Regions from separate parts of the Streptomyces coeruleofuscus genome, predicted to be linked through region 1. Evidence: riboswitches for the same ligand, from Rfam matches in the RefSeq annotation. Region 1 holds a riboswitch; each other region holds the start of a gene.
What was found. A riboswitch is a leader RNA that binds a small molecule or an ion and turns the genes downstream of it on or off. The one in region 1 is predicted to bind cyclic di-AMP.
Positions count from the first base shown of each region.

Region 1 (4,662 bases):
GGGTGCTATGGGCGCATATATGCATCCGACGGGCCGGTGTCGGGCGGCTGTGGAGCCCCTGATTAGGCTCCGGCCTCATGGACGTACTCATCCACCTCTTCGTCGGCCTCCACATCATCGGCATCGCAGCCCTCCTGGGCGGTTTCCTCACCCAGATGAAGGCGATGGGCGCGGGCACCGCCCGCTACACCCCGGCGATGCTGCACGGCGCGCTGACGATGCTGGTCACCGGTGTGATCCTGGTCGGCCTCAACCAGGCCGACGACCAGACCGTGAACAACATCAAGATCGGCGTGAAGCTGGCCCTGCTGATCGTGATCCTCGGCCTGGTCTACGTGAAACGGGACGACGAGAAGGTGGACAAGAGCCTTTTCGGCCTGGTCGGGGCGCTGACCACGGCGAACGTTTTCATCGCCGTGCTCTGGACCTGACCCGGCCGGGCAGGACGTAGGTCCGGGCCGAGGCGACCGCCCAGGCGGTGACCGCGAGCCACGCGGCCACCGCGACCCACAGCAAGACCTCCCCGAGGCCGTCGAGCCAGGAGACGTCGAGGGCGGCGGCGACGGCCAGTGCCGCCGCCGCCGTCTTGGCCCAGGCGAACACGGTCGCCCAGCGGCGGATGTCGTGACGGGGGCGGGGCCGTAGGAACTCGGCGGCGAGCAGGACGGCGCAGCCGGCCAGTGCGAGCACGAGCAGCACGACCGTCACATGGCGCAGGACGCCGCGGTCGTCGTCGTTCCACAGGTACAGGCGTGCGCTGTCGGAGCTGATCAGCCGCGCCCCGGCCAGCGCCGAGATGGCGAGCGCCCCGCCCGCGAGCCAGTGGTCGCCGCGCCCTTCGGCCACCTGCCGCACATCGAAACGGGCCAGGGCGAGGACGTACAGCACGAGCCCCAGCCAGAAGAGCACCAGCGCGGCGTGCGCGAGCCAGGCCGCCGACTCGGCAGCGGCGAGCGTGGCGCCGAGCACGGCGAGTCCCTGCGTGGCCATGCAGCGCGCGAACACCGTGCCGGGCCGGCGCCGCTCCCCGTCCTGCGCGGGGAGGGCCAGCGGCACGGGCCAGAGCAGCACGGCCAGCACCAGCAGTGCCGCCGCCAGGGACTGCGAGCCGGCCGCCGAGAAGCCGGTGCCCAGGACGGCCGTCGCCGCCACGGTGGTGAGGGCGGCCGTCGCCACGGTGTCCAGGAGGCCCGGCAGGGCCGCGTACGCCCGCCGTCTCGTGCCGGCGAGCAGCAGCCGCAGGGTGAAGTCCGCGGCGAGCATCAGCCAGGCCGCGCAGGCCAGGCCGAGGACGATGCGGGAGAGGACGCCGTACCCCGCCAGATCCAGACCGACCGCAAGGGTGCCGGTCGCCAGCACGGCGGCACTCGCGGACGGCGCTCGCTGCGCCCACCAGGCGGTGGAGGGGGAGGGGCCGGGCATGGAGCCGATGCTAGGAGGCGCCGCGTCCGTTCCAGGCGGGGCACGCGCGCGTGCGCTGCCAAAAGCGTGAGTGCCCTCACGCGCGCGTGCCCGCGGTGACGTGCGGGCCCTCAGGCCGGCCGCACCACGCTGTGGATCGACGACTCGCCGTCGTAGTAGATCGATTCCTCGCGCACATAGGTGCCGGGCTTCGGGGCGTGGATCATCATGCCGTTGCCGATGTAGATGCCGACGTGTGAGAGGTCGTCGTAGAAGAAGACCAGGTCACCGGGCTGCGCATTGGTCAGGGAAACGGTCGTGCCGGCGTTGACCTGGTCCCACGTCGTGCGCGGCAGGGTGACACCGGCGGCCTTCCACGCGGCCTGGGTGAGGCCGGAGCAGTCGTAGGAGCCGGGGCCGACGGCGCCCCAGACGTACGGCTTGCCGATCTGGGCGCGGGCGAAGGCGAGGGCCTTCTCGGCCTTGGTGGCGTACGAGGAGTCGGCCGGGGCCGTCGAGGAGGACGAGCCCGTCGAGGAGGACGCTCCCGACGACGAGGACGCTTCGCTCTCCTGCTGCTGGGCGGCCTCCTCCTGCGCCTGCTGCTGTGCGGCCTGCTGCCGGGCCAGCTCGGCGGCCTTGCGGGCGGCCTCCTGCTGCTTCTCCCTCTCGATCGCCGCGAGCCGCGCCTTCTCCTCGGCGGTCAGCTTCGACAGCAGTTCGCGCGCCTCGGCGAGCTTCCGCTGGACGGTCGCCTTGGCCGTCTTCAGGTCGCCCTGCGTCTCGTTGAGCGTCTCGAGGCTCTCGGTGGCCTCCTGACGCTTCTTCATCGTCTCGGACTGCTGGGTGACGTAGTCGTCGACCGCGATCTTCTGACGGCCGGTCATCCGGTCCATCAGCTGGGTCTGGTCGAAGTAGTCCTGCGGGGTGTCCGCGAGCAGGAACGTCGCCGTGTCCGGGGCGGAGGCACCGGTGCGGTACTGGGCGGCGGCGAACGAACCCAGTTTCTCCCGCGCCTCGTTGAGCTTCTGGGTGCGCTGCGCGACGCCGTCGAGGAGGGTGTCGACGCGCTTGCGCTGCTTCGCGGTCTTCTCCTTGGCCGCGTTGTACTTGTCGGTGGCCGACTCGGCCTGGCGGTAGAGGTCGTCGACCTTCTTCTCGACTTCCTCCAGGCTCGGCTTGTCGTCGGCCTCGGGGGCGGCGTTGGCCGACTGGGACAGCAGGGCCACGGACGTGAGGGCCGCCGTTGCGAGGGCGGGGGTCCGTATGCCTGCGACGCGCGTACCCGCGGGACGCGACTTGCGGTGCGACGCCAAGGGAGGCGACTCCTTCCATGCTCCGCCTACCGGGTTAGCTGTCGGGTTCGGGCGGGTACATCGGAAGGGTTGCCCTACGGCCGTCTCCGCGAAGGGCGGAGTGGGGCCGATTCACCCCAGAGTTCTCGGTTGGGTCCCCGGCTCCGGCTGCCGCTGCGGCACACCGGACTCGGCGGAGGCCGCGCGGCCCGGCGACGTTCGCCGGTGGGGGTCGTGCGGCCTGCCCGCACGGTAGCCAACTGGTGTGGCCCTTGTGAAGGTTGATGGGCGATATGCCCGATACATTTTCGTGACCTTAGCCGAGAGTGTCGCCGAGCGTCACCGGTGGAGGGGGGTTGGTCATGAGTTCGTCATAATTGTGACGGCGTAGCGGGCTGTGATCGTGCGTGGATGCAGGGTGACGAGGGGATCCTTTCGGCGATGTTCTCAGGGCGGCGGCGGGCTGTCAGTGGGGCGCCCTAGACTCGGAGAGCGATGAGCAGCCTCTTTGACGACAGCTTCCTGGCGGACCTCCAGGCCCAGCGGGGCCCCGCGGACGAGCCCCCGCCGCCACCCGAGGACGATCACGTACCGGAGCCGGTTCCGGACGATCTGTTCGGCGGGAAGTTCGACGTGCCCCCGGACCGTGACGCCTATTACCGCGACGGCGCCCCGCGCCCGGTGGTGGACACCGCCACCCTCCTGGAGGGGCTGAACGACAACCAGCGCGCCGCCGTCGTCCACTCCGGCTCCCCGCTGCTCATCGTGGCCGGCGCCGGCTCCGGCAAGACCCGCGTGCTGACGCACCGCATCGCCCACCTGCTCGCCGAGCGGGGTGTGCACCCGGGCCAGATCCTCGCGATCACCTTCACCAACAAGGCCGCGGGCGAGATGAAGGAACGCGTCGAGCAGCTCGTCGGCCCGCGGGCGAACGCGATGTGGGTGATGACCTTCCACAGCGCGTGCGTGCGCATCCTGCGGCGCGAGAGCAAGAAGCTCGGCTTCACGTCCTCCTTCTCGATCTACGACGCCGCCGACTCCAAGCGCCTGATGGCCCTGGTCTGCCGCGACCTGGACCTCGACCCCAAGCGCTTCCCGCCGAAGTCCTTCAGCGCCAAGGTCAGCAACCTGAAGAACGAGCTGATCGACGAGGAGGACTTCGCCGCCCAGGCCTCCGACGGCTTCGAGAAGACCCTCGCCCAGGCCTACGCGATGTACCAGTCGCGGCTGCGCGAGGCGAACGCCCTCGACTTCGACGACCTGATCATGACGACGGTCAACCTGCTCCGCGCCTTCCCGGACGTCGCCGAGCACTACCGCCGCCGCTTCCGCCATGTCCTGGTGGACGAGTACCAGGACACCAACCACGCCCAGTACGCCCTCGTCCGGGAGCTCGTCGGCACCTCCGAGCACCCCGTCGACGTACCGCCGGGCCCGGACGACGTCCCGCCCGCCGAGCTGTGCGTGGTGGGTGACGCCGACCAGTCGATCTACGCCTTCCGCGGTGCGACGATCCGCAACATCCTCCAGTTCGAGGAGGACTACCCGGACGCGACGACGATCCTGCTGGAGCAGAACTACCGCTCCACCCAGACGATCCTCAGCGCGGCCAACGCGGTCATCGAGCGCAACGAGTCCCGCCGCCCCAAGAACCTGTGGACCAACGCGGGCACGGGCGCGCAGATCACCGGCTACGTCGCCGACACCGAACACGACGAGGCGCAGTTCGTCGCCGACGAGATAGACCGCCTCACGGACGCCGGCGACGCCAAGGCAGGCGACGTCGCCGTCTTCTACCGCACCAACGCCCAGTCCCGGGTCTTCGAAGAGATCTTCATCCGCGTCGGCCTGCCCTACAAGGTCGTCGGCGGTGTCCGCTTCTACGAGCGCAAGGAAGTCCGGGACGTCCTGGCCTACCTGCGGGTGCTCGCCAACCCGGAGGACTCGGTGCCACTGCGCCGGATCC
Region 1 is NZ_BAAASE010000004.1:166,405-171,066, forward strand. It holds gene ABFX81_RS16180 (hypothetical protein) at 78-431, shown strand; gene ABFX81_RS16185 (SLAC1 family transporter) at 409-1,422, opposite strand; gene ABFX81_RS16190 (NlpC/P60 family protein) at 1,533-2,717, opposite strand; cyclic di-AMP (ydaO/yuaA leader) riboswitch at 2,726-2,902, opposite strand; gene pcrA (DNA helicase PcrA) at 3,192-4,662, shown strand, end outside.

Region 2 (4,662 bases), on a different contig from region 1:
GTGCGCGATCGCGCGCAGGCCGCGCGGGGGCCGGCCGAGCTGCTGCTTGAAGGCCTCGACGTCCGCGTCGGTGGGCTCGGTGCGCGGAGTGGTCGGCGGGGGCGTTTCCATGACTGTGTTCAGGCTGTCTTTCTCTGGGTGTTCTCTCGGGTCACTTCACTGGTCGGAGGCGTCGGCCTTGTCGACCCCGTCCCAGACGTTCGAGTACCAGGGGCGGTCGGCCGCCCCCAGGTCGGCGCGCGACTGCCGCGCCGCGTGCGGGTCGACGACGATGAACCCCGTCTCCCCCGGCATGACGTAGTGCAACCGCTTCCGGATCTGCTGCTCGGCGTACGCGTCGTCCTGCCAGCGCGCCTTCAGGTCGCGCAGCCGTTCGACGCGCTGCCGGGCCTGCTGCTGTTCGCGCTGGAGGTCGTCGATCTCGGCGCGCTGCGAGACGTACTCCCGCATCGGGTAGGCCAGGGCCACGATCAGCGAGCACATCACCAGGGCGAGCAGCGCGGCCCGGCCGGTCAGCCGGGAGCGGCGCGCCTGGCGCTTGGTCTGGGAGCGGTAGACCCGGGCCGCGGTCTGCTCGCCGAGCAGCCGGATCCTGGTCGCGGTGGAGAACCGGTCCCGGTCCTTCACGGCCATGTCTGTCCGCCTCCCGCTCCACCGTCATACGCGCGTACGTCCCCGGACACGGTACGGGACCGAGTACGGGGACGTACGTACGACGCTGCTACTTACGGGCCAGGTCAGCCCTTGAAGCGCGGGAAGGCCGAGCGGCCGGCGTACACCGCCGCGTCGTCGAGGATCTCCTCGATGCGCAGGAGCTGGTTGTACTTGGCGACGCGCTCGGAGCGGGCCGGGGCGCCGGTCTTGATCTGGCCGCAGTTGGTGGCGACGGCCAGGTCGGCGATGGTGACGTCCTCGGTCTCGCCGGAGCGGTGGGACATCATGCACTTGAAGCCGCTGCGCTGGGCCAGCTCGACGGCGTCCAGGGTCTCGGTGAGCGAACCGATCTGGTTGACCTTGACCAGGAGCGCGTTGGCCGCGCCCTCCTCGATGCCGCGGGCCAGGCGCTCGGGGTTGGTGACGAACAGGTCGTCGCCGACGAGCTGGACCTTGTCACCGAGCTTGTCGGTGATGGTCTTCCAGCCCTCCCAGTCGTCCTCGAACAGCGGGTCCTCGATGGAGACGAGCGGGTACGCGTCGACGAGCTCCGCGTAGTACTCGGTCATCTCGGCCGCCGAGCGCTCCTTGCCCTCGAAGGTGTAGACGCCGTCCTTGTAGAACTCGGACGCGGCCACGTCGAGGGCCAGGGCGATCTGCTCGCCGGGGGTGTAGCCGGCCTCGTTGATCGCCTCGAGGATGAGGTCGAGGGCCTCGCGGTTGGAGCCGAGGTTCGGGGCGAAGCCGCCCTCGTCGCCGAGGCCGGTGGCCAGGCCCTTCGACTTCAGGACCTTCTTCAGCGTGTGGTAGACCTCGGCGCCCCAGCGCAGGGCCTCGGAGAAGGACTCCGCGCCGATCGGAGCGATCATGAACTCCTGGATGTCCACGTTGGAGTCGGCGTGCGAGCCGCCGTTCAGGATGTTCATCATCGGCACGGGCAGCAGGTGCGCGTTCGGGCCGCCCAGGTAGCGGAACAGCGGAAGGTCGCTGGCCTCGGAGGCGGCGTGGGCGACGGCGAGGGAGACGCCGAGGATGGCGTTGGCGCCGAGGGAGCCCTTGTTGTCGGTGGCGTCCAGGTCGAACATGGCCTGGTCGATCAGGCGCTGCTCGGTGGCGTCGTAGCCGACCAGCTCCGGGCCGATCTGCTCGATGACCGCGAGGACGGCCTTCTCCACACCCTTGCCGAGGTAGCGGTTCGAGTCGCCGTCGCGCAGCTCGATGGCCTCGAAGGCGCCCGTGGAGGCGCCGGACGGGACGGCGGCACGACCGGTGCTGCCGTCGTCGAGGCCGACCTCGACCTCGACCGTGGGGTTGCCTCGGGAGTCCAGGATTTCCCGGGCTACGACGACGTCGATGGACGGCACGAGCATCTCCTTCTTGATGTGACGCGGGTACGCGGGCCGCTCGGGCCCTGCGCGGTGCGGGCCGTGGTGGCTCGCGACATGAGCCTAACCGGCTCCGAGCGATCGGCCACCGGGTCGCCCACCCCATGGACAGAACCGAGAGTAAATTGTTTCCGAACGGAACAAAGCCGGATCGCAAAGACCGGCAGAAAAAACCCCGCCCCGGTGCGTACGGGGGAAGACGCACCGGAGCGGGGAGCCCGTGGGGACGGGGGCGGGCCGCTGCTTACTTCAGGTGCAGCTGCTGGCCCGGGTAGATGAGGTTGGCGTCCTGGACGATGTCCTTGTTCAGCTCGAACAGCTTCTCCCAGCCGCCCTCGACCTTGCGCTCGGTCGCGATGGAGCTGAGGGTGTCGCCCTTGACCACCTTGTACTCGCCGTCGCCCTTCTTGACCTTCTTGCCGGTCGGGGTGGTGACGGTCTTCTGGGTCTTCTGGGTCTGGGCCGGGCGCTCGTCGGAGCGGGAGGCCGGCTGCTGCTCGGTCTGGCGGGTCTCGGTGGAGCCGCTGCTCTGCTCGGCGCCGCCGCTGTAGCCGGCGCTCGACAGGCCCTTGCCGCAGACCGGCCAGGCGCCCTTGCCCTGGCCCGCGAGGACCTTCTCGGCGATCTCGATCTGCTGCTCCTTGGTCGCCTGGTCGGCGGTGGAGGCGTACTTGGTGCCGCCGTAGCCGGACCAGGTGGAGGCGGAGAACTGCAGACCGCCGTAGTAGCCGTTGCCGGTGTTGATGGACCAGTTGCCGCCGGACTCGCACTGGGCGACGGCGTCCCACTCGGAGGCGGTGGCGGCGGAGGCGTTGCCGGCCGCCATCAGCGGGGCGGCGACGGCGGCACCGGTGACACCGGCGATGGCGATGACCCGAGAGGCCTTGGACGGACGGCGGTGCGTGCCCTTGCCGGAAAACAGCATGGAGAGATCCCCTCACCGACGCCTGCGAGGTGAGCTGTCGGGTTCGGGCCGGTTGAGTTGCCCGGCCGCGTCCCTCCCGGGACGCGGCTTCACCCCAAGCCGGACCTGCCGTCGAGTTGCCTCAACCGCCGGGCCCGGCACTTACCTTGGGTCCCCCGCTCCTGCCTACGGCGCTTGACGCGACGACTGTTCCCGTGCGGCCGCTGGCAGGATTCGGCGTTGCGGCAGCCGGAGCTCGTGGTGACGAGCGGTCATGACCGTAGACATGCGAGTCGCGGAATTTCAAAGACGATCAGGGCTTCTGAGATCTATCTCTCACCGGGCTTATACGGGACATTCGGTGCGAACCGCAGCGTGAACTCGCACGGTTTAGGGGTGACTTCCGCCGCCGTTTCCGTACTGCCCCACCAGCTACTCGTCGTCCGCTTCGACCCGTACCGCCAGCTTCTGACCGGGGCGGATGAGGTTCGGGTCGACGCCGACGGCCGCCTCGTTGCCGACGTAGAGCGCGTGCCATCCGCCGCTGAGGTCAAGGGAGTCGGCGATGGACCAGAGGCTGTCGCCGGGACGGACGACGTAGGAGCCGTCCGTCGCCTCGCGCGAGGCTTCGTCGCCGCGCGAGGCGTGCCGGCCCGCGGCCCCGGACGGACGGCCGTCCTCGGCCGCGGTGTCCTCGTCGGCACTGGGGCCGCGATGACGGCCGGAGCCGGTGTCGGTGAGGCCCGAAGAGTCGTCGTTCTGCGGCGATTTGTCAGACTTGTCACTCTCGGGTTCGGCCGAGGGAGAGCTGTCGGACTCCTGGTCCTGTGACTGGTCCTGCGTCGAGGAATCGGCGGAATCAGACGACTTGTCGGACTTGGCGGTTTCGTCCTCCGAGGTCGACGGCGCGTCAGGCGACGGCGACGCGGACGGAGAGGACGAAGGAGACGACTCGGAGGAGTCGAGCAGCCCGGGCGAGTCCGTTGCGGCGGACGAGCCGGACGTGTCCGAGTCCTTGTCCTGCTGGAGACCCGAGAGCAGCCCGCAGGTGCGCCACGCGCCGACCCCCTGGTCGGCGAGGATTCTCTCGGCCACGGCTATCTGCTGGGAACGGCTGGCCAGGTCGGCACTCGGGGCGTAGTCGAGGCCGCCGTGGTTCTCCCAGTCCTCCTGGGACAACTGGAGGCCGCCGAAGTATCCGTTGCCGGTGTTCTGGCTCCAGGCGCCGCCGGTCTCGCAGTCCGCGACCCGGTCCCAGGTCGTGCCGTCGGCCGCGCTGGCGCCGGAGGCTCCGAGGAGCGGGATCGCGATGGCGGAGCCGGTCACTCCTGCCGCGACGAGGAGAGCCGGAGCCTGGCGGGGGCGACGGTGCCGACCGTTCCCGGAGAGCATACGGAGACCTTTCGCGAGACAGCAGTGACCGGCGCGGCGCAGGGTCCCCCGGGCCGCGCTGATGATGGGTGAACGTATCGGCAGACGATCACTTGTCACAAGTTCATGCCGCGCAGATCACGTGAAGATCACATTCCTGACGGCGTGTCACCTTGGGGTCGGCGTGAACTCCACCGGCAGGGTGCGCAGCCCGCGCATGATGAGGCCGCCGCGCCATCTCAGCTCGGCCGGGTCCGCGGCGAGCCGCAGGTCCGGGAGGCGGGTGAGGAGCGCGGCGAGGGCGGCCTGGCCCTCCAGGCGGGCGAGCGGGGCGCCGAGACAGTAGTG
Region 2 is NZ_BAAASE010000006.1:34,849-39,510, forward strand. It holds gene ABFX81_RS23610 (DUF501 domain-containing protein) at 1-111, opposite strand, end outside; gene ABFX81_RS23615 (septum formation initiator family protein) at 157-633, opposite strand; gene eno (phosphopyruvate hydratase) at 738-2,018, opposite strand; gene ABFX81_RS23625 (transglycosylase family protein) at 2,284-2,964, opposite strand; cyclic di-AMP (ydaO/yuaA leader) riboswitch at 2,969-3,147, opposite strand; gene ABFX81_RS23630 (transglycosylase family protein) at 3,376-4,335, opposite strand; gene ABFX81_RS23635 (cytochrome P450) at 4,483-4,662, opposite strand, start outside.
Region 2: it holds a riboswitch for cyclic di-AMP, as region 1 does, so the genes downstream of both, ABFX81_RS23625 (transglycosylase family protein) here and ABFX81_RS16190 (NlpC/P60 family protein) in region 1, are expected to answer to the same signal.

Region 3 (4,662 bases), on a different contig from region 1:
CCGGGCCGAGCCACACGTATGCGCCCACTGCTCAACCTGACCCCCCGATCAAGTCCCCCCTGGACACTTGGAAGGTACCGCCCGAGACGGCCCTGACGGTAGGTAGCGGACCATGTTGTTGCAACTGGTGCAGAGGCCTTCAACCGGGCAATCGGCGTCCGACGCGCGATGAAACGAAGGGGCGCGCTGTCCGTATTCTCTGATCATGGCCGCACCCATCGCATATTCACTCATCGCCACCGACCTGGACGGGACGCTGCTGCGCGGCGACGACACCCTGTCCGACCGGTCCCTCGCCGCGCTCGCGCGGGTGGCGGACGCCGGTGCCCAGCACCTCGTGGTGACGGGCCGGCCGGCGCCGAGAGTACGGCCGCTCCTGGACGACCTCGGCTGTACGGGGCTCGCGGTGTGCGGGCAGGGCGCGCAGGTGTACGACGCCGGCGCGGACCGGCTGCTGTGGTCCATCACGCTGGACCGGGAACTGGCCGAGACCGCCCTCGGCAAGATCGAGGCCGAGGTGGGGCAGGTGTACGCCGCGGTCGACCAGGACGGGGTCGACGGGCTCACGCTCATCGAGCCGGGCTATCTCATGCCGCACCCGACCCTGCCCGCGGTACGGGTCGACCGGCGCGACGAGCTGTGGGGCGAGCCCATCAGCAAGGTGCTGCTGCGCCACCCGTACCTGACGGACGACGAGTTGGCGGCGACGGCCCGCTCGGTGGTCGGTTCACTCGCGACGGTGACGATGTCGGGGCCCGGCACGGTCGAGCTCCAGCCGTGCGGCGTCACCAAGGCGACGGGTCTGGCGCTGGCGGCCGAGCACCTGGGGCTGCGGCCGGCGGACACCGTCGCCTTCGGCGACATGCCCAACGACATCCCGATGTTCGACTGGGCCGCTCACGGGGTGGCGATGGCCAACGCCCATCCCGAACTCAAGGCCGTGGCCGACGAGGTCACCCTGTCGAACGAGGACGACGGCATCGCCGTCGTCCTCGAACGACTGCTGGGCGGGACGGCTCGGACGGCTCAGTACGGGCCGTTGACGTTGTCGATCGAGCCGTAGCGGGCGGCCGCGTAGTTGCAGGCCGCGGTGATGTTGGCGACCGGGTCGTACGGGTCCCACGACGTGCCGTCCACGTGGTAGGCCTGGAAGGTCGGGTCGATGGTCTGGAGCAGACCCTTGGACGGGGTGCCCTTGGCGGCGTTCGAGTCCCAGTTGTTGATGGCCTGGGGGTTGCCCGACGACTCGCGCATGACGTTGCGGTAGATGCCGTCGTACGAACCCGGGATCCCCTTCTGCGCCATGATGTCCAGCGCCTCGCGGATCCAGCCGTCCAGGTTGTCGGCGTAGGTCTTCGCGGAGGCCTGGGTGGCCTTCGCGACGCCACCGGCGGGCTTGGCGGGGGCGGAGGACTTGGTCGCCGACTTCTTCGCGGCGCCCGCCTCGGCCGTCTTCACCTTCAGCTTCAGACCCGGGTGGATCAGCTTCGGGTCGTCGCCGACGGTGGAGCGGTTGTCCTTGTAGAGCTGCTTCCAGCCGCCCGACACGTCGTACTTGTCCGCGATGCGGTAGAGCGAGTCGCCCTTGGCCACGGTGTAGGTGAGGGACTTGGCGGGCTGGGCCGCCTGCGGCACGGACTGTGCGGCGGCGGGTGCGCTCTGGCTCGGCTGGGCGGCGCTGGCCTGCGTCGCGCCGAGCAGCGGGAGCGTGAGTGCCGCTCCGCCGGTGCCGACGGCCACGGCACGGCGGGTGAGCTGGTTGTTTCTGGGGCGACGGTGCTTGCCTCGGGGCATGGCGATATTCCTCTCCGACGCCTGCGAGGTGAGCTGTCGGGTTCGGGCCGGGAGGTGCCCGGCCGCCCACGGTGCTGTATGCCGTGGGCGGCTTCACCCCGAGCCGTTCCGCTGTGCGGACCGGCGACTTACCTGGGTCCCCCGCTCCTGCCATGCGTGAGTGAGTGGGTTCGTGTGGGGAGTCCGGGCGGTGGCAGGATTCGGCGTCCGCCGGACAGGCCCGGAACGTATGCGAGAGCACATGTCGGGAACAAGCACCTGAGTCACACGTCGCGCCGGTCGACCTTGGTCAGGGGGATATGAGCCGCTTGATCCTTTGCGGGAGCCAAGGCTCAACTGACGTTCGGCGGAAGGAGGTACGGGTTGGTGCCGGAGTGGGGCGTCACAGGGGATAACGTGATTCAACTCACTGATCACAAGTCCATGGGGCAATGCACGCCAAGAGGAATTTGCTTACTCAATACGGCAAATCGCACATAGCCCAGTACTTCCTGGTAAGTCGATAAATGTCTGCTCTTATGAGCTGATCGAAAATATTGCGGTCGTGATCGGATACCGCCCGGCCTGTAACCATGGGTGCTGGCGGTGATCGAAACGTGACCGGATACGCTGACTCGAGTGATGGCAGCGACCTATCGACAAACCGCGTAATCACCGGCACACACCAGCAGACACACCGGCAGACACCAGCAGACAGGAGACCCCTCGTGACCGACGTCGGGCCGTTCGGGCTGAGCGTGCGGGACCAGGCTCTGGAAGCCGATGTCCAGGCCGGGATGGCGGCTGTCGAGGAAGGCTTGCTCGAGGCCACCAAGAGTGAGGTGCCCTTCATCACGGAGGCCGCCCAGCACCTGGTCCGGGCCGGCGGCAAGCGGTTCCGTCCGCTGCTCGTGATGCTCTCCGCCCAGTTCGGCGACCGGTACGCGCCCGGGATCGTGCCGTCGGCCGTCGTCGTGGAGCTGACCCACCTTGCCACGCTGTACCACGACGACGTGATGGACGAGGCCGCCGTGCGCCGCGGGGTGGCGAGCGCGAACGCCCGCTGGGGCAACTCCGTCGCGGTCCTCACCGGCGACTTCCTCTTCGCCCGCGCCTCGCACATCCTGGCCGACCTCGGCCCGGAGGCGGTGCGGGTACAGGCCGAGGCGTTCGAGCGGCTGGTGACCGGGCAGATCCTGGAGACGGCCGGCCCTCAGGACGGCCGCGACCCCGTCGAGCACTACCTGGACGTGCTGGGCGGCAAGACCGGTTCCCTGGTGGCGGTGTCGTGCCGGTTCGGCGCGATGATGTCCGGCGCCGACGAGACGGTCGTGGACGTGCTCACCCAGTACGGCGAGCGGCTCGGTGTCGCCTTCCAGCTCGCGGACGACGTCCTGGACATCGCCTCCGACTCCCACGAGTCCGGCAAGACCCCCGGCACCGACCTGCGCGAGGGCATCCCCACGCTGCCGGTGCTGCGGCTGCGCGAGCGCGCCGCCCGGCTCGGACTCGCGGACGACGTCGCCCTGTGCGAGCTGCTGGACTCCGACCTCACCGACGACGACCGGCACGCCGAGGCCCTGCGCCTGCTGCGCGCCCACCCGGCGCTGGAACAGGCCCGCCAGGACACGATCCGCTACGCGCAGGACGCCCGCTCGGCGCTGGCGCCGCTGCCCGAGTGCACCGCGAAGACGGCGCTGGTGGAGCTGTCCGACGCGGTGGTGCACCGGGCCGGCTAGCCCTTCTTCCCTGCACGACCCCTACGGGTCGGGGGAGAAGCAGCCCTGTCGTGTCATACCGCAGCAGTACGTGGAGTTGAGCCCGGGGTCTGACGTATCTCCCTGGCCGATTTGGTCAGATGGACACCACGGAAAACACCACTCCTCACCAGTTCGGGTGAGAATGGCGGCTCAGGGACGAGTGCGTGGACGACACGGACAGCCGCCGCCGATCACGGAGGTAGGGCACACATGGCACCGTACGCATCCGACGACAGCACGACCGGCGGGGAGGCCGACGAGCGGCGCTCCGGGCGGCGCAAAGCCGCGCGGTACGTCGTCCCGGTCACGGTGATGGGGGTGGCGGCCGCGACGATCGGGCTGGTCCCCGCACTCGCCGACTCCGGTGACCCCGACCTCCCGAAGATCACCGCCCAGCAGCTCATCGAGAAGATCGCCAAGTCGGACGTCCAGCAGCTGTCCGGCACGGTGAAGATCAGCACGGACCTCGGCCTGCCGGACCTCGGCGGCCTGGAGAGCAGCCTGATGTCCGGCGCCGCGGGCCAGGGCGAGGGCGGCTCCTCCGCCGACCCGACGGCCAAGCTCACGGAACTGGCCTCCGGCACGCACACCCTGCGCATCGCGGCCGACGGCCCGGACAAGCAGAAGCTGTCCCTGCTGGAGAACGCCGCCGAGTACAGCCTCGTCCACAACGGCAAGGACGTCTGGGGCTACGACAGCAAGTCGAACGAGGTCTACCACGGCACCGCCTCCGAGAGCCCGGAGCACGAGAAGGAGCAGCCGCCGGCCACGCCGAAGGACTTCGCCGAGGAGGCCCTGAAGGCCGTCGACGACACGACATCCGTGAGCGTGGACGGCACCGCCCAGGTCGCCGGCCGGGACGCCTACAAGCTGGTCGTCAAGCCGAAGCAGTCCGGCTCGACGGTCGGCGCGGTCAGCGTGGCCGTGGACGCCGAGACCGGCATGCCGCTGAAGTTCACGCTGACACCGGCGAGCGGCGGCGCCGCCGTCGTCGACGCGGGCTTCACCCAGGTCAGCTTCGCCAAGCCGGCCGCGTCCACCTTCGACTTCACCCCGCCCAAGGGCGCGAAGGTCACCGAGGAGAAGGACGCCGGCAAGGGCTCCGACAAGGACTTCGGCAAGGGCTTCG
Region 3 is NZ_BAAASE010000015.1:13,419-18,080, reverse strand. It holds gene ABFX81_RS38190 (GNAT family N-acetyltransferase) at 1-14, opposite strand, end outside; gene ABFX81_RS38185 (Cof-type HAD-IIB family hydrolase) at 206-1,063, shown strand; gene ABFX81_RS38180 (LysM peptidoglycan-binding domain-containing protein) at 1,027-1,794, opposite strand; cyclic di-AMP (ydaO/yuaA leader) riboswitch at 1,798-1,971, opposite strand; gene ABFX81_RS38175 (polyprenyl synthetase family protein) at 2,502-3,512, shown strand; gene ABFX81_RS38170 (outer membrane lipoprotein carrier protein LolA) at 3,744-4,662, shown strand, end outside.
Region 3: it holds a riboswitch for cyclic di-AMP, as region 1 does, so the genes downstream of both, ABFX81_RS38180 (LysM peptidoglycan-binding domain-containing protein) here and ABFX81_RS16190 (NlpC/P60 family protein) in region 1, are expected to answer to the same signal.

Region 4 (4,662 bases), on a different contig from region 1:
CCTACCAGCGGGCGCACGTGATCCCGGACGCCGGCCGGGACCGGCCGGTCCTGTTCAACTCCTGGGAGGCCACCGAGTTCGACATCTCCGAGGAGCAGCAGCGGGCGCTCGCCGAGCGGGCCGCCGCCATGGGCGTCGAGCTGTTCGTGGTCGACGACGGCTGGTTCGGGGCGCGTACGAGTGACCGGGCCGGGCTCGGTGACTGGACTCCCAACCCGGACCGCTTCCCGGGCGGCCTCAAGCCGCTCGCCGACCACGTGCACGGCCTCGGCATGCAGTTCGGGATCTGGGTCGAGCCGGAGATGGTCAACGCCGACAGCGACCTGTACCGCGCGCACCCGGACTGGGTGCAGTACCAACCGGGACGAAAGCGGACGGAGTTCCGCAATCAGCTCGTACTGAACCTCGCCCGCGCGGACGTCCAGGAGTACCTCTGGCACCAGCTCGACGGGCTCCTCTCCAGCGCCCCGATCGACTACGTCAAGTGGGACTTCAACCGCTGCTTCACCGACGCCGGCTGGCCGGACGACCCCTACCCGCAGCGGCTGTGGGTCGACCACGTCCATGCCTTGTACGCCCTGCTGGACCGGCTGCGGGCCGCTCACCCCGGGGTGGCCTTCGAGTCCTGCTCGGGCGGCGGCGGCCGGATCGACCTCGGTGTGCTGAGCCGCACGGACCAGGTGTGGACCTCGGACAACACCGACCCGCTCGACCGGCTCGCCATCCAGCACGGCTTCAGCCAGATCCATCCGGCCCGGGTCATGGCCGCCTGGGTCACCGACAGTCCGAACGCCATGCTCAACCAGCGCGCCAGTTCCCTGCGGTTCCGGTTCGTCAGTGCCATGGCCGGGGTGCTCGGGGTCGGCGGCGACCTCACGAAGTGGACGGGGGAGGAACTCGCCGAGGCGCGGGACTGGGTGGCGCTCTACAAGGAGATCCGGCCCGTGGTGCAGCGCGGCGACCAGTACCGGCTGCGACCGCCGGAGGGCGGCCTGAGCGCCGTGCAGTACACCCTCGGCGGCGAGACCGTCGTCCTGGCCTGGCTCCAGGCGCAGCGCTACGGCGAGCCCGTACCGGCGCTCCGGCTGCGGGGCCTCGACCCCACGGCATCGTACGAATGCCTTAAAACGGGCGAAGTTCACCGAGGTGCCGTACTGCTCCATCACGGGCTGCGGGTCGGTCTGCGCGGGGATCTGGACGCCACCGTCGTCCGGCTTAAGCGTAAGTAGCCGTTCTGTCCGAATAGGGAGTTCTTCGGTTATTTCGACATAACGTGCCCCGATCGTAAAGGAGACGAGGTCGGGGTGCGTGAGCATCGTCATATTCGTGACGATGTGTTGTTGCCATGTACACGTAATTCTGGCGATATTCAGGGGTATTGAGGAAAGCGGGAGATCGCTAATCCACGCTCCGTCACGGAAAATGTGCCGGTGCGTCAAGAAAAACGCCGTCACAGGCAACCGGGAACTTGTCCCTTTGCGTCTTGGTCGCTTACGTTCCACCCCAATCCGGACGGACGCCTAATCCTGCCGCCGCCCGGAGCCCCACACACTGACCCGACGTACGGCAGGAGCGGGGGACCCACAGGTAAGACGCCTGTTCCGGTTCCCGGAACGGCTTGGGGTTAAGCCGCGCCTCGGCGCGGCCGGGCATCTCCAGCCCGAACCCGACAGCTCACCTCGCAGGCGACGGAGAGGAATTCGCCATGCCCGCGAAGGGTAAGCACCGCCGCCCGAAGACCCAGCGCTTCACCCGCTCCATCGCCGTCGCCGGAACCGGCGGAGCCGCTCTCGCCCTTCCGCTCATGGGCGCCGGCGGCGCCCACGCCGCCACCCCGCAGTCGGCTGCGGAAAAGACCGTCCAGTCCGCTCCGGCCGCCGAGAAGAAGGCCGCCGAAAAGGCCACGGGCGCCCGGACGTACACCGTGCAGTCCGGTGACTATCTCGCGAAGATCGCCGACGAGCAGAACGTCGACGGGGGCTGGAAGAAGCTCTACACGGACAACCGTGACGCCGTCGGCGACGACCCGTCGCTGATCCACCCGGGCCTGAAGCTGTCGATCGGCAAGAAGGCGGCGGGCGAGTCCAAGGCCCCGGCCCCGTCCTCGCCGAAGTCCTCGGCCTCCAAGTCCTCGAAGTCCTCGGCTGCCAAGCCCTCGGCTCCGAAGTCGTCCGCCTCCGAGTCGCCCTCGAAGCCGGCCGCCGCCAAGCCGGCCGCCGCGACCTCCAGCGGCTACAGCGCCCCGGTGGACGGTGCCACCGTCGGCACCCCGTACCGGATGTCCGGCAGCATGTGGTCCAGCGGCTACCACACCGGTGTCGACTTCGTCGTCCCGACGGGCACCTCGCTCAAGGCCGTCGGCGCCGGCACGGTCGTCTCCGCCGGCTGGGGCGGCGCGTACGGCAACCAGGTCGTCATCAAGCTCAACGACGGCAGCTACGCGCAGTACGCCCACCTGTCCTCGCTCTCCGTCTCGGCGGGCCAGACCGTGAGCGCGGGCCAGCAGGTCGGCCTCTCCGGTGCCACCGGCAACGTGACCGGACCGCACCTGCACTTCGAGATCCGCACCACGCCGGACTACGGCTCGGACGTGGACCCGGTCGCCTACCTGCGCTCGCACGGCGTCTCCGTCGGCTGACCGACCGCACGACCACCCGCCTGACACGCAACCGTCGGCCGGACCCCGATCCCCGGGTCCGGCCTTCGGTGTGTGCGGGCCCGATGTGATCGGTCGCGCCCAAGGGATCGACAGCGGGCGGCAGTTGGGACACAGTGATCCAGTCCGGAGCGCAAGCGCTTTCTAGAGCCTTCCAGGCGGATCACCGAGGAGACGTGTCCCGTGCCGACCACTCGCAGAGCGTTCGCAGCCCTGGCAGCCGGAGCCGGCCTGGTGGCCCTCGTCCCGACGGGCGCCGCCCATGCCGCGCCCCGGCACCGCCGCCTCATCGCCCACGACGACTTCTGCCACGGCCTCTCCCAGTGGGCGACCGAACTCCAGGACGGCGGGACCGTGACCGCCTCTCGCGGCGTCCTGGAGATCGACGTACCGAGCGGGGCGACCGTGTGGTTCAGGCGGCGGCTCGACGGGCCGTACGTCCTCGAGTACACCGCCACGCCGGTCTCCGAGGGCGGGGTCAACGACCGTGTCTCGGACCTCAACAACTTCTGGAACGCGACCGACGTCCGCTCCCCGGGCGATCTCTTCGCCACGCCGCGCGGTGGGGCGCTGGCGGAGTACGACCACCTGACGACGTACTACGCGGGCTACGGCGCGAACTACAACACCACGACCCGGCTGCGGCGGTACGTCGGCGAGCCCGGCGTGCGGCCCTTGGTCTACGACTACACCGAGCCGCTGCTGGTCCCCAACGAGCCCCACCGGGTCCGGATCGTCTCCGACGGCTCGACGGTCAGGTGGTGGAACAACGGGCGCCTCGTCTTCGACTACACGGACCCGCAGCCGTACACCCGCGGGCACTTCGCCTTCCGGACCGTGTGGAGCCACTTCCGGATCACGGGCTTCCGGGTATGGCGCCTGACCCCCCAACATCGCTGACGGGTGACGTATTCCGGAGTTGGCGAACACTTGGGAAGTGGCTTATCTCACCGCCCGTCAACCCCTGCCTACGGTCGCGTAGGTCACATTAGAGGGTGAATCATGAGCGGCTGTGGCAGACGATTCGAAGAGTGACAGCAGAGCAGTGATCGGGTCGTACGTGGCGGTGGGGGACAGCTTCACCGAGGGCGTCGGTGATCCCGGCCCCGACGGGGCGTTCGTCGGCTGGGCCGACCGGTTCGCCGTCCTGCTCGCCGACCGCCGGCCCGAAGGCGACTTCCAGTACACCAACCTCGCGGTGCGCGGGAAGCTCCTCGACCAGATCGTGGCGGACCAGGTTCCGCGGGCCGTCGAAATGGCCCCGGACCTCGTCTCCTTCTGCGCCGGGGGCAACGACATCCTCCGTCCCGGAACCGACCCGGACGAGGTGGCCGAGCGGTTCGAGCGGGCCCTCGTGCGGCTCACCGCCGTGGCCGGCACGGTGATGGTGACGACCGGGTTCGACACCCGTGGGATGCCCGTGCTCAAGCACCTGCGCGGCAAGATCGCGACGTACAACGGGCATGTCCGGGCCATCGCCGACCGGTACGGCTGCCCCGTCCTCGACCTGTGGTCCCTGCGCAGTGTCCAGGACCGCAGGGCCTGGGACGCCGACCGGCTGCACCTGTCGCCCGAGGGACACACGCGAGTGGCGCTCCGCGCGGGGCAGGTGCTCGGGCTGGAGGTTCCGGCCGACCCGGAGCAGCCGTGGCCGCCGCTGCCGGCGCGCGGGCCGCTCGAGGTCCGGCGGGACGATGTGCACTGGGCGCGGGAGTTCCTGGTGCCGTGGATCGGGCGGCGGCTGCGTGGGGAGTCGTCGGGGGATCACGTGACGGCGAAGGGCGCTCTGTCGCCGGAGGACATCAGGATGCGGATCGCTTCGGTGGCGTGAGGTTTCGTCGAGGTGGACGCGGGCGCCGGAGAACACCGCGTCGCTCGGTACATGGAGCAGGCGGAAGCCGTGCTTCGCCGCAGCCATCGCCAGGCGGGCAGGGCCCACGGCGGTGACCGCGCAGTCGGATTCGCGCGGCGTGACCACTGGCATCAGAACACCTCCCTGACCAGCA
Region 4 is NZ_BAAASE010000001.1:1,171,235-1,175,896, forward strand. It holds gene ABFX81_RS05085 (alpha-galactosidase) at 1-1,229, shown strand, start outside; cyclic di-AMP (ydaO/yuaA leader) riboswitch at 1,547-1,701, shown strand; gene ABFX81_RS05090 (peptidoglycan DD-metalloendopeptidase family protein) at 1,706-2,638, shown strand; gene ABFX81_RS05095 (DUF6250 domain-containing protein) at 2,840-3,556, shown strand; gene ABFX81_RS05100 (GDSL-type esterase/lipase family protein) at 3,702-4,487, shown strand; gene ABFX81_RS05110 (serine hydrolase) at 4,640-4,662, opposite strand, start outside.
Region 4: it holds a riboswitch for cyclic di-AMP, as region 1 does, so the genes downstream of both, ABFX81_RS05090 (peptidoglycan DD-metalloendopeptidase family protein) here and ABFX81_RS16190 (NlpC/P60 family protein) in region 1, are expected to answer to the same signal.